One region of the Cytobacillus sp. MT66 genome, then DNA from elsewhere that is predicted to be linked to it. Evidence: riboswitches for the same ligand, from Rfam matches in the RefSeq annotation. Region 1 holds a riboswitch; each other region holds the start of a gene.

Evidence for each region. A riboswitch is a leader RNA that binds a small molecule or an ion and turns the genes downstream of it on or off. The one in region 1 is predicted to bind lysine.
Region 2: it holds a riboswitch for lysine, as region 1 does, so the genes downstream of both, AC1Q59_RS13265 (Na+/H+ antiporter NhaC family protein) here and AC1Q59_RS16245 (aspartate kinase) in region 1, are expected to answer to the same signal.
Region 3: it holds a riboswitch for lysine, as region 1 does, so the genes downstream of both, AC1Q59_RS09285 (transporter substrate-binding domain-containing protein) here and AC1Q59_RS16245 (aspartate kinase) in region 1, are expected to answer to the same signal.
Region 4: it holds a riboswitch for lysine, as region 1 does, so the genes downstream of both, AC1Q59_RS03390 (YfcC family protein) here and AC1Q59_RS16245 (aspartate kinase) in region 1, are expected to answer to the same signal.

Annotation. Positions count from the first base shown of each region.
Region 1 covers NZ_JBXAFB010000009.1:8,564-12,317, forward strand. The annotation lists gene AC1Q59_RS16240 (YslB family protein) at 193-645, shown strand; gene AC1Q59_RS16245 (aspartate kinase) at 726-1,955, opposite strand; lysine riboswitch at 2,167-2,346, opposite strand; gene uvrC (excinuclease ABC subunit UvrC) at 2,403-3,754, opposite strand, start outside.
Region 2 covers NZ_JBXAFB010000006.1:259,545-263,298, reverse strand. The annotation lists gene AC1Q59_RS13265 (Na+/H+ antiporter NhaC family protein) at 92-1,657, opposite strand; lysine riboswitch at 1,767-1,960, opposite strand; gene AC1Q59_RS13260 (HD-GYP domain-containing protein) at 2,057-3,142, opposite strand; gene AC1Q59_RS13255 (YunC family protein) at 3,380-3,682, opposite strand.
Region 3 covers NZ_JBXAFB010000004.1:170,071-173,824, reverse strand. The annotation lists gene AC1Q59_RS09290 (amino acid ABC transporter permease) at 1-759, opposite strand, end outside; gene AC1Q59_RS09285 (transporter substrate-binding domain-containing protein) at 820-1,677, opposite strand; lysine riboswitch at 1,821-2,004, opposite strand; gene AC1Q59_RS09280 (DHA2 family efflux MFS transporter permease subunit) at 2,156-3,682, opposite strand.
Region 4 covers NZ_JBXAFB010000002.1:45,436-49,189, forward strand. The annotation lists gene AC1Q59_RS03385 (M20 metallopeptidase family protein) at 1-458, opposite strand, end outside; gene AC1Q59_RS03390 (YfcC family protein) at 498-1,931, opposite strand; lysine riboswitch at 2,037-2,216, opposite strand; gene AC1Q59_RS03395 (MGMT family protein) at 2,513-2,848, shown strand; gene AC1Q59_RS03400 (hypothetical protein) at 2,861-3,265, opposite strand; gene AC1Q59_RS03405 (alpha/beta fold hydrolase) at 3,483-3,754, opposite strand, start outside.

The DNA.
Region 1 (3,754 bases):
ATCTTTAAAATATATTGATATCATGAAAAAAAAGAAAATATGTTTAATTTTTCTAGAGTTTGCCTTTTCTAAAATTATCCTAATATAGAAACTTCCCTTTACTAATAAACACCTTTTTTTTGCAAGTTTATCTACCTCCTTTTTCGGCATTTTGTTTATAATATAAAAAGACCGAAAAAGAGGAGAGGACAAATGAGCGAACTAACAGCAAAGCAAATAGAGCCAGAGCTGACTGAAGGCGTTTCTATTTTTGGATACGATTTAATTCGTGAAGTTCTCCTTCATGACCTTCTTGGACCAGATGGCCCGGAGATTTTATATTGGGCTGGAAAAAGACTGGCCCGGAAGTATCCCTTAGAATCTGTTTCTGACATCATTTCCTTCTTTCAAAAAGCCTCATGGGGAAGACTATCCATTGTAAAAGAAACAAAAGACGAATTGACCTTCGAGCTTTCCGGCTCAATCATTGAAAAACGCATGAAAGATCATGCACATTTCCACTGCAAACTTGAAGCAGGTTTTATTGCACAGCAAATAGAAAGCCAAAAAGGCTTTGTCTGCGAGGCGTTCGAGCATCCCCGCAAAAGAAGCTTAACAGCAACCTTTACTGTTAAGTGGGATCCCAAAGATACCGCTTGGCTATGACCACATCATAGCAAACCAATTCCATGTAAAAAGCATTTTTGTGTAATGCCTTTTACATGGAATTTATGTTCTTACGGATTTTAGGATTGTACAGAAATTCCTGAGAGCTGGAACGCATCGTGCAGCACTTCTACTGCTTTGATCATTTTCGCCTGTTCAATAACTGTTGACACCTTAATTTCAGATGTACTAACCATTTTAATTCCAATTCCATTTGCCGCCAGAACCTCAAACATTTCTGCAGCTACCCCTGGATTTGAGATCATACCCGAGCCAACGATGGAAACCTTTGCCAGCCCTGTTTCTGATTCAATGCGTTCATATTTCAATTGTTCCTTGCAGCTTTCGAGTACCTTGATGGTATCTTCCATATCCTCTTTTTTAATTGAAAATGATAGATTACCAGATTGATCTTCCAACACATTTTGGATAATAATATCAACATTAATATGATTTTTAGCCAGAGCAGAGAAAATAATCGGCAATGCTGTTATTGAATTAGGCAAGCCTAATACTGTAACTCGTGTTATATTGTCTTCGAAAGCGATCCCGCGAACGACAAGGTTTTCTTCCATTGATGCTTCCTCCTCAATCATTGTTCCTGCTTCCTTTTCACTGCTGGAACGAACTTCTAATGGAATTTGATAGTTTTTAGCAAACTCAACTGCTCTTGGATGGAGTACGCCAGCCCCAAGATGTGCCAGTTCAAGCATTTCATCATAAGAAATAGATAATAGCTTTCTCGCATTTTTTACATAACGGGGATCTGTTGTAAAAACACCCGTAACATCTGTATAAATCTCGCATTTTTCAGCATTATGGGCTGCAGCTAGTGCAACTGCCGTTGTATCGGACCCTCCGCGGCCAAGTGTAGAAATCGCCCCATCTTCGGTAATTCCCTGAAACCCAGCAACAACAACAATTTTCCCCTGGTTTAATTCCTTCTGTACCTTTGTTGCATCAATATCAATGATGCGCGCGTTGCCATGCACAGGCTCAGTTTTTATTCCTGCCTGCCAGCCTGTCATCGAAATAGCAGGATATCCTTTTTCAGTCAATGCAATCGCAAGCAAAGAAATTGTTACTTGTTCTCCCGTTGTCAGTAGCATGTCCAGCTCGCGGCGATTGGGATGTGTGCTTAAATCCTTTGCTAGCTCTACAAGCTGGTCGGTTGATTTACCCATGGCCGAAACAACAACGATTACATCATTTCCTTTTACCTTTTCTTCAATGACACGGCTTGCAACACGCTGAATTTTTTCTGTACTTCCAACTGATGTTCCACCGTATTTTTGTACAATTAATCCCACAATTTCCCCTCTTTTCATATAAAAGCGTGAATGTACTAGTCTAAAACAGCTTTCAACATTTATTTATGCAAATTATTAAGATTTGCTTGGATTAGTGCGCTTGTTTGCACATCCAAAATAAAGAAAACCTTTTTAGAGCAATAAAAAAAGCAATGAGATAGCTATCCCATTGCTGTGTAGGTTATGTGCAAAAAAAGAACACCCGCTTACACAGTGAGATAGCTCTCCAAAACGATTTTCGTTTTGACAATCTTGCACTTATTCAATGCAAAACCAGCTAAGAAAGTGATGAGACTTTCTCCACTTCGGCAACCTTCCCTTTCAAAGCTTTTCATTGAAGCTCATTCTTCTCCAAGCTTTTACTTTTGAAGTTCGCACCTCTACCTTCACTTTTTACAGTGATATTGAATTTTCATAATTATACCACGATATTATTATTTTAACAAGCTATTCCAGCAGCCTTTTCTTTAGCTCCTCAGCCACATTTGCCGGAAGCCCTAATTTCTTAAATTCCTCTGCATCAGCCTCTTTCATTTTTTTTACCGATCCAAATGTTTTTAAAAGCAGCTTCCTTCTCTTTTCCCCAATACCAGGAATGTCATCAAGCAGCGATTGAAAAGCATTTTTTCCGCGCTGCTGACGATGAAACGTTATCGCAAAACGGTGGACTTCATCCTGTATTCTTTGCAGCAAATAGAATTCCTGGCTATTTCGCCCAAGAGGAATGATTTCCAAGGGATTACCGTAAAGAAGCTGTGAGGTTTTGTGCTTTTCATCCTTAACAAGCCCTGAGATTGGAATGTCTAGTCCAAGTTCATTCTCAAGAACATCTCTCACCGATTCGACATGTCCTTTGCCTCCATCAATAATAATTAGATCTGGAAGCGGCAAATTTTCTTTGAGGACTCGAGAATATCTTCTGCGGACAACCTCTCTCATTGATTCATAATCATCAGGTCCCTGAACAGATTTAATTTTATATTTCCGATATTCCCGTTTTTCCGCTTTTCCATCAATAAAGACAACCATCGCTGAGACAGGGTCTGTCCCTTGAATATTTGAATTATCAAATGCCTCAATACGGTGAGGTGTATAGATTCCAAGCTTTGATCCTAGATTTTCGACCGCTTTAATCGTTCTTTCCTCATCCCGTTCGATTAATGAAAATTTTTCTTTCAGAGCAATTTTTGCATTTTTGCAGGCAAGCTCGACAAGATCCTTTTTTTGTCCCCGTTGTGGCTTTAACACCTTGGTGTCCAGGATTTTCTCAGCAATTTCTTCATTAACCGAATGGGGAATTAGAATTTCCCGTGGCTTAAAATGATTGGCTTTAGTATAGAACTGTCCTAAAAAGGTCAATATTTCATCCTCAGATTCATTATAGATCGGAAACATCGACACATCACGTTCAATCAGCTTCCCTTGTCTGATGAAAAAGACCTGAACACACATCCAGCCTTTATCAACCGCATAACCGAAGACATCCCGATCGGTAAAATCCGTTGTGACAATCTTCTGTTTTTCCATGGTTGCATCAATATGTGCAATTTTGTCCCTTAGTTCTTTTGCCTTTTCAAAATCAAGCTCTTCGGAGGCTGCAAGCATCTTCTCTGATAAATCTTTTTTAATCTCTTTGTATCCGCCGTTAAGAAAACGTGCAATTTCATCTGTCATTTTCTTATATTCTTGCTCAGAGACTTCATTTACACATGGTGCAAGACATTGCCCTAAATGATAATAAAGGCAGACCCGATCTGGAAGTGTGGTACATTTCCTCAATGGGTACAAACGGTCAAGCA
Region 2 (3,754 bases), on a different contig from region 1:
TTTCATCCTATTCCTTTATGAGAATAAATATTAACAAAACAAATAGGAGCCCTTCCCAAAGTTTAGTTTGGGAAAAAGCTCCTTTTTTACTCTACAATCTCTGCTCTCTTTCTTTTTTTCCAATAACAAACATAAAGATGACAAGCAATACAGCTGAAGTCAAGAGCGCAAAAATAGTACTGTCAGTGAAGCCAAGGACTAGGTATCCAATACCCGAAATGGCAGCCGATGTCAGCGCATATGGCAACTGGGTCAGCACGTGATCCATATGATTGCATCCCGCACCTGTCGACGAAAGAATGGTTGTATCTGAAATTGGCGAACAATGATCGCCAAACACTGCTCCTGCCAATACTGCTGCCATCGCTGGCAATAATAGACTTAAATCTGTAGCTGCCGCAATATTACCCGCAATTGGCAGCAATATTCCAAATGACCCCCAGGACGTTCCTGTACTAAAGGCCATAATCCCCGCAACAGCAAATAAAAGGAAAGGCAAAAGGGCAATATTCAGATTAGCGCTTTCTACAATGCCTGCCATATACTTCCCAGTTTCCAAACGGCCAATCAAATCAGAAATCATCCACGCAAAAATAAGAATGTAAATGGCTGGGAGCATGGATTTAAGACCTTCACTAACACCTTTGCCAAAGACATTGCCATTGACACCTTTTAAGACAAATGCCTGGCGGAAAAATAAAGCAAAAGTAACAGCTAATCCAAGAAGACCGCCTAGAATCAGGGACTTAGACACGTCTGTATTTTCAAAAATTGAAAAAATGGTCGCATTGTCACCCGCAGCCTTATATCCAGTCAAAAACATCATGCCAACCGTTCCTATGATTAGCGCAAGTATTGGCCAGATTAAATCTCCTACTGTACCCTTAGAGCTTGTTGGGAGATCATCCTTTAATTCTCCAGGTGCCTGTTTTTTCGGGTCATGAACGAGACCTTCCTCGATAGCCCGTCTCTCGTGCCCCTTCATTGAACCAAAATCAATGTTTCCTAGCGCAATAATAAATACCATTGCCAAAGTAACCCAAACATAAAGATTCATTGGAATCATCTGCACAAATGCCGAGAAAGCCGAATACTCGGTGATATGATTAGCAGCAAGAATGGTTCCAACTAATGTAATAATATAGGCGCCCCAGCTTGATACCGGTGAAACCACACAAACCGGCGCACTCGTTGAATCAATTAAATAAGCAAGCTTAGCACGTGAAACCTTATGCCGATCGGTAATAGGGCGAGAAATTTGCCCAACAGCCAGGGCATTAAAATAATCATCTATGAAAATAATAATTCCTAAAACCGCCCCAACTAGCTGAGCACCTGCACGGGTTTTCACACGCTTCATGGCCCATTCCCCAAACGCATAGCTCCCGCCTGTAATGGAAATAAAGGCGGTAATTACGCCTAAAACAAATAAAAATAAGATGATATAAATATTCCAGGTGTTTAACTCTCCTTCAGCAATAAATATTCCTTTTAAAGAGTCTAAAATAATGCCTGCTGTTCCTGTAAAGCTGAAATCAGCCAACAGAAGGGCTGCTGATATGATTCCGGCTCCCAGCGACAGAAGAACTTTTCTGGTCAAAATAACCATGACAATGGCCAAGAGCGGCGGTATGATTGAAAAAATCGTATTCTCCAATTTTCTTCCTCCTTGTTTATAAAAGGGGAATAATGATCGAGTGAAAACAAAAAAAGAGTAATGATAGAAAAGTCTACCATTACTCTTACAAGTAATTTACTTCTCCATCACGATCTGTAGCTCCCCATTATGAAGGTCTTGCGAAATTCTCCTCCATAGTGACAGTGCTGCTCCTTTTCAAAGCAGCCCCAGCATTAAAACCTATGACAGATTCTAGCGCTTCGGCAAAATTCCCTTCCAGCAGTGATCATTGTTGTCATCCTCACACAGCCTACTCTTGAATTCTGCTCCTCTACCTCACCGGATATGATAAGGCTAATATACAATTGGTACCTCTACTATAGCAGAGTGTAAAAAAAGCTTCAATGTTTTAGCAGAATAATATTTATTCCATTTTAATTAAAAAGTGGTGTCACAGCCTGTGATGGTAATGCTTAATTCATTTTTCAAATCAATTTCATATGGAGGAACCTTTTCGCCCATTTCCTCCATGATTCTAACCTTTGGCCTGTCGCCAAATCCAATATTTTGCCCAGCTACAATCCCTTTTCTGCCATCGCTTAAATCAACAGTAATTCCAACAGGATAGATAACAACAGCAAGTCTAAAAGCTTCAATTATCTTTTTTTCAAACAGCGTTCCGGATCCTGCATAAAGGATTTCAAGCCCCTCGTGAGGAAGCATGGCCCTGCGGTACACACGGTTGGAGGTGACAGCATCAAATACATCTGCCACTGCTAATATTTTCCCGAAATAATGAATTTCATCCCCGACAATCCCTCTTGGATAGCCTGAACCATTAAGCCTTTCATGATGCTGAAAAGCACAATGGGCAACAAGCAGCGGAATGGTTGGAACTTTTCTTAATAACTGAAATCCTTCTTCGGCATGTGTTTTAATCGCTTCATATTCCTCTTGTGTTAATTTTCCCGGCTTTAACAGCACTTCCTTTGGCACCTTAATCTTGCCAATATCATGAAAAATCGCCCCAAGACCAAGTGTCTCAAGGTCTCTTTGCGGCAAATTTAGCTTTATTCCAATCGCCAAAGCATACAGCGTTACATTTAAAGAGTGTGAGAAAATATAATTATCGTATATAAAAGCATCAGAGAGTAATGTTAATAGTTCCTTTTGATCCTTTATTTCTGTCATTAAACAACGGATAAGCTCCGAGAACTTTTTCGATGCTTTCTCCACAACCAGTGAACCGTGCAGAGAAGTATCTTTCTGAATTTCCTTAAATGTGGAATTGATCGTTTGAATGGTTTCTTTCCTTAAAGAATCGGAGATGGTGCCATTGTATTGAATATCTTCGTTTTCTCGATCCTTTATAAATATGTAACTGATTCCTAATGTATTAAGTCTATGGATGATAGCCTTTTTTAATTCCACACCCTCATTTAACAAAACTTGTCCATTTTCATTATAAATTGCTTTGGCAAGAATCGTTCCTGATTCTACAGAGGAAGTTGTAACTAATCTCATGAGTACACCTATTTCATTAAGGAGTTTTTGCGTTATTTAAGCCTATGAAAAAATACATATTTTTCTTCTTTTTGCGACATTTTTCCTATTATTTCTACATTAACCTTTTTTAAGCAATAATTTCAACCCTACTTTTGTCCTTATTTTTTAAATGCCCTAAATTTCCACTTTAGGCGCTTTGTGCGCAGCTTAAGGCTGGCTCATGTCAAGAAAATAGACAGCCATGTTCAGGCTGTCTTAAACCATCTTTAGGAGCGCGTCCCTTCCAATCATACCTTTATGAATACCGATTGCCTCAGCTTCGTAGGTGACGGATTCTAGCGGCGCGTCAATGAGCTGTTCAATGGTTTTTACACCTACTGCCCGGCCAGCAATTACTTTCCGGTCCTTCAGCTTTTCATTGAGCAAGCCTACATCAAGGGCACCACACATAATATAACCCTTATCATTCGTTACGACTAATAGGTTAGTTTTTGGAAGCACTACCGAAACAGTTAGAAATGTATGACCTTGTATGTCAATAGGTTTTAATTCAATCAAAGATATAACACTCCTTTCCTTCCCACTACACCCTATGCAGAATTTAGGAAAAGCGTGTGTGCTGACGTAATG
Region 3 (3,754 bases), on a different contig from region 1:
ATCTTTTTTCTTCAATATATCGTCTGGTGTCTCTACCTGCATTTGGTTAGCATACATGCTGTAATTTTCCGGTCCATCTAGTTTCTTTTCAATGTATTGTAAAATCCTGGTTACTGTAAAAGTCATGATAAAATATAACACACAGGCAACAAAGAAGGATTCAAAATATCTGAAATTATTTCCAGCGATTGATTTCGTTTGGAAGAACAGTTCAGAAACGGAGATAACACTAAGTACAGACGTATCTTTAATGTTGATGACAAATTCGTTTCCTGTTGCTGGCAGTATGTTTCGGATGGCCTGCGGCAGCACCACATTATACATTGTTTGGAAGTGATTCATTCCTATTGCTTGAGCGGCCTCATACTGCCCTTTATCAATAGAGATAATCCCGCCGCGGATAATTTCTGACATATAGGCACCTGTGTTAATGGAAACAATAAGAATAGCTGCGAAAATACGGTCCATGTCTAAACCAAAGGCTAGAGCAGCCCCATAAAAAATAACCATTGCTTGAACAATCATCGGTGTACCGCGGAATATTTCAATATAGGCAGAAAGAAGTGCGTTGATTATTTTGAGGATCACTTTCTTTATCCCGCGTTCAGGCACGGGAATTGTGCGAACGACTGAAACAATTAGCCCTATAAGGAAGCCAATGATGGTTCCAATGATGGATATGAATAAAGTAATTCCAGCACCGCGCAAGAACATTGGCCAATTGTTTGAAACAATATCAATAACCCATTCTAGAGTCATAGTGTACCTCCTTTTAACAAAAAAGGGGACTGCCCAAAGGAAAGCCCCCTTTCGATTTTATTATTTAGCAGCTGGCTGATTTTTAATAGCAGCATCCATAATGCTTGAGCGTTCTTCTTCAGGGATACCTGCCAAGATTTCATTGATTTTCTCTGTTAATTCACTGTCTTTTGCCACACCAACGGCGATGGCTGTATCATCGTCAGATGTCTTAAATCCATCTGTAAATTCTACCATTTTAAAGTTTTCGTTAGCTGATTCAGCACTTACGCCTTCCGGACGTTCAGATACATATCCATCAATAACACCAGACTCCAGTGCAACCCTCATTGCCGGGAAGTTATCCATTGCTGGCTGTTTGCTAACCCCTTCGATTTGGTCGATCACTGAATAGTGGAAAGTATTTAGCTGCGCTGTTACTTTTGCACCGCTGAAATCTTTAATGGATGATGCTCCATCGTATTTTCCGCCTTTTTTAACAACCATGACTAAATCTGATTTATAATAGATATCTGAGAAATCAATGGACTTTTTGCGTTCTTCTGTTGGTGACATCCCAGCAATAATAGCGTCAATTTTCCCAGAAGCTAATGCTGGAACAAGTCCGTCCCATTCCGTTTTAACGATGACCAATTCCTTGCCTAAGCCTTCTGCAATTTTCTTTGCAATCTCAACATCGTAACCGCCTGCATATTCGGCGCTTCCGTCAATTTTCACTCCGCCATTAGAATCGTCGTTTTGTGTCCAGTTGAATGGCGCATACCCCGCTTCAAGGCCTACCTTAAAAGTACCTTTTTCCTCAGACGCTGCCCCATCAGAATTGTCTGAGCCGCTTTTGCTGTCACTAGTACCACAGCCTGCTAGTAACAATGCCAATGATAATGATAGTGCTAAAAGCAATGATAATTTTTTTAACATAACATTTCTCGCCCCTTTTTTTATTATTTCACAATATCGAGTATACAATTCGAACTATTTAGGTAATTCGAAAAATCAAAAAAGACCTGAGGTGAACTCAGGTCTTGTCTTGTCATCATTACCCAAATTTCATCTTCTTTCCCAAATGAGATAGCTCAACTCAATAAACCCGGGATTGTCTATTGAGACAGTCCTGCAGTTATTCACTGCAGACCCAGCCCGCAATACTGAGTATATTGCAAGCTTCGGCGATATTTCCTTCTCCCTAGCATCATTGTTTCTCAAGCTCCGCTAGAGACTAATAAACATCGCACCTCTACCTCACCTACAAAAAGATGAGGTCATATTTAATTTATTTGTAGTCTACAATATCATGTCCTATATGTCAATCGGACTATTAACCAATTTTGATAGAATAATAAATTGGTGAGTTTGGAATAAAAAACCTGACTCATTTAGAATCAGGTTTTTTAAGTTATCAATTCTCAGCTAATTTCGCTGTCATTTTTTTTTCCGTTTTTTCCTCTAATGGATCTGATGCTGGTTTCGCCCGTTTCATAAAGAAGGAAAGAATGAGTGCGACACAGATAATACCAGTTGCCACAAAGAAGGAGAAGTTAATTCCCTCTAACATAGACTTCATCATAATTTCTTGCTTCATTGCAGCGATTGCTGCCTCTGTTGGCTGTCCAGCCATGTTTTTCATGGCATCTTTAGCAAGGTCAGCTGCTGCAGACTCAGTCCTAGTGGACATTAAGGTTACTAGAAGTGCTGTACCAATCGCACCTGATACCTGGTTTAACGTGTTGTTCATAGCTGTTCCATGCGGATAGAAGCGTCTTGGCAATTGATTCAATCCATTAGTCGAAACAGGCATCATAACCATTGACATTCCAAAAGCACGGACAGAATAGACAATCATTAAATTGGCATAGGTTGTTTCCAATGTCAATTTGCTGAAAAGATAGGTTGTTACAGCCATAATGGCTAGACCCATTATCGCCAAAATACGGCCGCCAAATTTGTCAAATAATTTGCCGTTCACCGGTGACATAAACGCCATTATTAATGCTCCAGGAAGCAAGAGAAGCCCTGCATCCATCGGAGAAATCCCTCTAAGGGTCTGAACATATATAGGGAGTAAAATCATCCCTGAAAAGAGAGCCATGTTTACAATCATTGTGATCGCTGATGATAAGGCAAACATTGGATACTTATAAACACCAAAGTTTAACATCGGCCGTTCTTTCTTGGATTGGAGAACAATGAAGATAACTAAACTAATAGCCCCTAAAATGATTGTTCCGTAAACGAGAGGGCTATCCCATCCTTTATTCCCCGCTGAACTAAATCCATATAGAATACCGCCAAACCCGATACTTGATAAGGTGAGCGAGAAAACATCCAGGCGGATATTCACTTTTTCCTTTTTATCTTTAAGCATGAAGAACCCGATCAATAATACTACTATGGCAATAGGAGTAATAAAGTGGAAAAGCATTCTCCAGTCATAGTGCTCAATGATCCAGCCAGATAATGTTGGACCAATGGCTGGCGCAAACATGAGGATTAATCCAAAAACCCCCATGGCTGCCCCTCTTTTTTCCACTGGGAAACTGACAAGCATCACGTTCATTAAGAGCGGCATAAGAATGGCTGAGCCTGAAGCCTGAAGCATACGCCCTGTTAATAAAGTTGGGAAAATGTGGGCAGTACCAGCAAGTATGGTTCCTGCAGAAAATAAAATCATTGCTGATAAAAAGATTCGTCTGACTGAATATTTTTCAATTAAAAAGGCTGTTGCCGGGATTAAAATACCGTTCACAAGCATGAATCCAGTTGCAAGCCATTGAACCGTCGTTTCTTTAATATTCAGGTCCAACATAATTGAAGGCAAAGCAATATTTAATAATGTATTATTTAAAAAAGCAATAAAGGCTCCGATCATTAGAATAGCTATAATGCCATACGGCGGACGTGCCTGATTTTTTATATCGTCACCCATGTATATACCCCCTATACTTTCGGTTCATTATTTTATACTGTTATTTCACAGATTCATATCATATACCATTAG
Region 4 (3,754 bases), on a different contig from region 1:
AACACTCCCTCTTTGACCAGCTGCTTAGCCCCGCTTGGTGAAGCCTCTTCAGAGCTTTGGAAAATCAAAACAATATTATTTTTAACCTGATCAGGATTTTGACTCATCCATTTGGCTGCACCTAATAACGTTGCTGTATGGCCATCGTGGCCGCATCCATGCATCACACCAGGAATTGTGGAAATATAAGGTTTTTCTCCTTCTTCATGCAGTGGAAGTGCATCCATATCTGCTCTTAGTGCAATGGTTCTTTTCCCTTCTGTCCCTTTAAAAAAGGCAACCACATTTGGAGCAGAGAACTTTTCTAAAAGGGGAATGCCAAATTCCGCAAGCTTTTCTTTCACAAATGCAGACGTATTGTATTCCTGCCCTGAAAGCTCAGGATACATGTGGAAATGTCTGCGCTGCTCAATTGTCCACTGGATTAAATCTGAATTTGCTAATTTTGTCTGTACCATGTTGATTTCCTCCATTAGTTCGCGAATATATGAATCTTCTTAAAATGGCCCGTACTGGATGGCTTGAGCGATAAGCAAGAAAATAACTGCAAGTCCTACCTCAATAAGAATAAATGGAAATACCCATTTTACCCACTTTGTATATGGAATACCTGCTATGGCTAGTCCAGCGATAAGTACACCAGCTGTTGGGAAAATTGAATTTGAGATCCCGTCTCCAAGCTGGAAAGCTAACACAGATGTTTGTCTGGTAACACCGACTAAATCTGATAAAGGAGCCATAATTGGCATTGTTAGTGCGGCCTGTCCACTGCCAGATGGAACTAAAAAGTTCAGGAAAAGCTGTACGAAAAACATTCCAACAGCATTGATTGCCGGCGGCAGATTGCCTAAGAAGGAAGCGGCATAATATAAAATTGAATCCATTAATTTTCCATCTTGGAATACAACAAGAATGGCTTGGGCAAAACCAATAATTAAAGCGCCAGTCATAACTTCTTTAGCACCAGACATAAAGCTGTCAGACATTTGGCTAGGATTTAATTTTCCGATGAACCCGACGATGATTCCGAATAATAAAAACAGTGCAGCAATTTCAGTTATATACCAGCCTAGCTTCATGACGCCAAAAATTAATACGACAAAGTTTAATAGAAAAATAACCAATATCCATTTATGATGGGTTTCTAACTTTACATCATTATCTCTTGTTTGCGGCTTTTCGTCGGAAAAATTGCCTAAATAGCGAAGCTCTGGGTTTTTCTTTATTTTTTTGGCATATAGGTAAATGTAGGTGACTCCGGCAAGATAAAATGCTGCAAGAAGTGCAATTCTAAATCCCATTCCAGAAAAGACCGGCAGCTCGGCAATGCTTTGAGCAACGCCTACATTAAAGGGATTCATAATGGCACTCATAAATCCCATATTAGCCCCTAAAGAAACAACGGCAAATCCAACGATTGCATCAAATCCTAATGCAATAGCCAGAGGAACAATAATGGCAATATAGATAAGTGTTTCTTCCGCTAGACCCATGAGGGATCCGGCTATTGAAAAGAACAGCGTAATGACAGGTATCAGCAGCAGCTCTTTATTAACTAACTTTTTTGTCAGAGTATAGATTAAGGCATCTAGTGCCCCAGTAGCTTTTAAAATCCCAAATGCTCCTCCAACCATTAGGACAAAAAAGATAATTCCAGCACTATTGACTAGGCCGGTATGGATACTCTTAAAAATATCGAAGAATCCAACAGGAGACTGTGCTATGTGCTCAAACGAATCTGGAACAACAATGGTTCTGCCGTCCTTTTCAATTCTATCATACTCTCCTGCGGGCAAAATGTAGGTCAGGATTGCCGAGATGATGATAACGCCGAAAATTAGAACGAACGCGTTGATATTAATGCCCTTTTGTTTTTTGACACTCAGTGTTTTTTCCTCTTCTTGTCTGTCTAGCTGTCTAGAAATACTCATTTTCTGTAAATCTCCTTTTCCATTTTTTAGATTTACGGGCATAAATGAAACGCAAAAAGCAGCAGCGAGGGCTCGCTGCTGCTTTAGAAACAAAACTCGTTCTTAGCGTAAGATAGCCCTCCATATAGCACAGCTATATGACAGTCCTGTATTTATTCAACATCAGGACCAGCCTTAAGAACATGAGCAACCTAAAGCTTCGGCGAATACCCCTTTCCATAGCCATCCTCGGATCCCATGCTCCTCCGACTAAGTACTATTGGTCTTCGCACCTCTATCCTTACTTCAAAAAGAAATTGAAATAAGAAAACTATTAATTTATTTTTCTAATTTAACAAACTCTAATTGTTATTGCAACATAATTTTTAAAAAAAGAGGGAACTTCCTACACTAAAGCACTAATCAGGCGGGGGCCAGTCCCCCAGTGCGGTGAAGCGTTAATCAGGTGGGGGTCAGTCCCCCGTTGCGGTAAAGCGTTAATCAGGTGGGGGTCAGGCCCCCGTTGCGGTAACGTGTTAAAATAGGGGGGAATATACGCCACGCTTGTTTGGTGTTATTTAGTGGAAGGAGTGGGATTTTAGGTGAAGCCATTTACTGAAAATGTTATTCGTGTGTTAAGGAGTATTCCTAGAGGCAAAGTTATGAGTTATGGCGCGGTTGCAAGAGCAGCAGGAAGCCCGAGGGGGGCCAGGCAGGTGGTAAGGATATTGCATTCGATGAGTGAGAAGTACGAATTGCCCTGGCACCGAGTGGTTAATAAAGATGGACAAATCTCATTAACCGATGAGGCAGCTTTTAGTCAAAAGGAACTGCTTGCCAGTGAAGGTGTATTTTTAAGCAGAGATGGGACAATCAATATGAAAAGGTATGGCTATCAACTGGACACGGAATTCTTTCCTTTTCCAGACGAGGAATAGGTGAACCTGTATCTATTTTTCCAATATATCTTTAATAATGTGAATATGAACATCTGCCCAAGCCCTTTCCCGAAAATGCAAAACTACGTAAAAAACTATAATAATTAAATAAAGAAGGCTAAATGTAGCCAATACAAGGATTCCGCCGCTAAAAAGGAAGTCCTGAATGCGGTTGGAAAACATAAATAGCAGCCATGGGAATGTGGAGACAAAAATCGGAATAATCCCGGAGCCGCTTCTTTCTTTTACCATCCGATAAAAAATACGCTGTAGTGTATCATTGTCAAGAGTCTGGTAAAATTCCTGAATCTCCGCAATCTCCCTTAATTCGGGAAGCTTATTCAGATCAAGCTTTTGGTTGTTAGCCTTTTTGAGCTGTACATATAGCCTATGGGCATCACCGCGAAACATCATCATAGAATTTAGCCTCCTTTCTTTTCAGTAATCATCTTTATAATGGTTGGTATTATTTGTATTATTATTGTTTTTATGTATCTAAACAGAAATGAATCGTTTTAAAAAAAAGAAGTAATTCCCTAATCGTATGAAAAGGGGTAATTACTTCTTGAGAGTTAGCGGTATAAGTAATAAGTAAAAGCAATTAGGAGCTAACTAAGTAGTTACAAAGCAATCTTTAGCTCACTGACTTTTTGAGAATTTCATCCCAATGAGATAAATAAAGTAAGTGTCCGGCGTTATCAATGAAAGAGTAAGTGGAATTAGAATACTTTTCGCGAAGGTAAGCTGAAGTTTTCGAAGTCCAAACAGTATCTTCGCCGCCCTGCCATATGTTTACTTTTGTATTTGAGGCAGGATTTTTTAATTTCGGGATTTTTTTGCACAATGCAAGAGCATCGTAATATACTCCGTTCCCATTATTGCGATAACCTTCTACTGTTCCTTTTA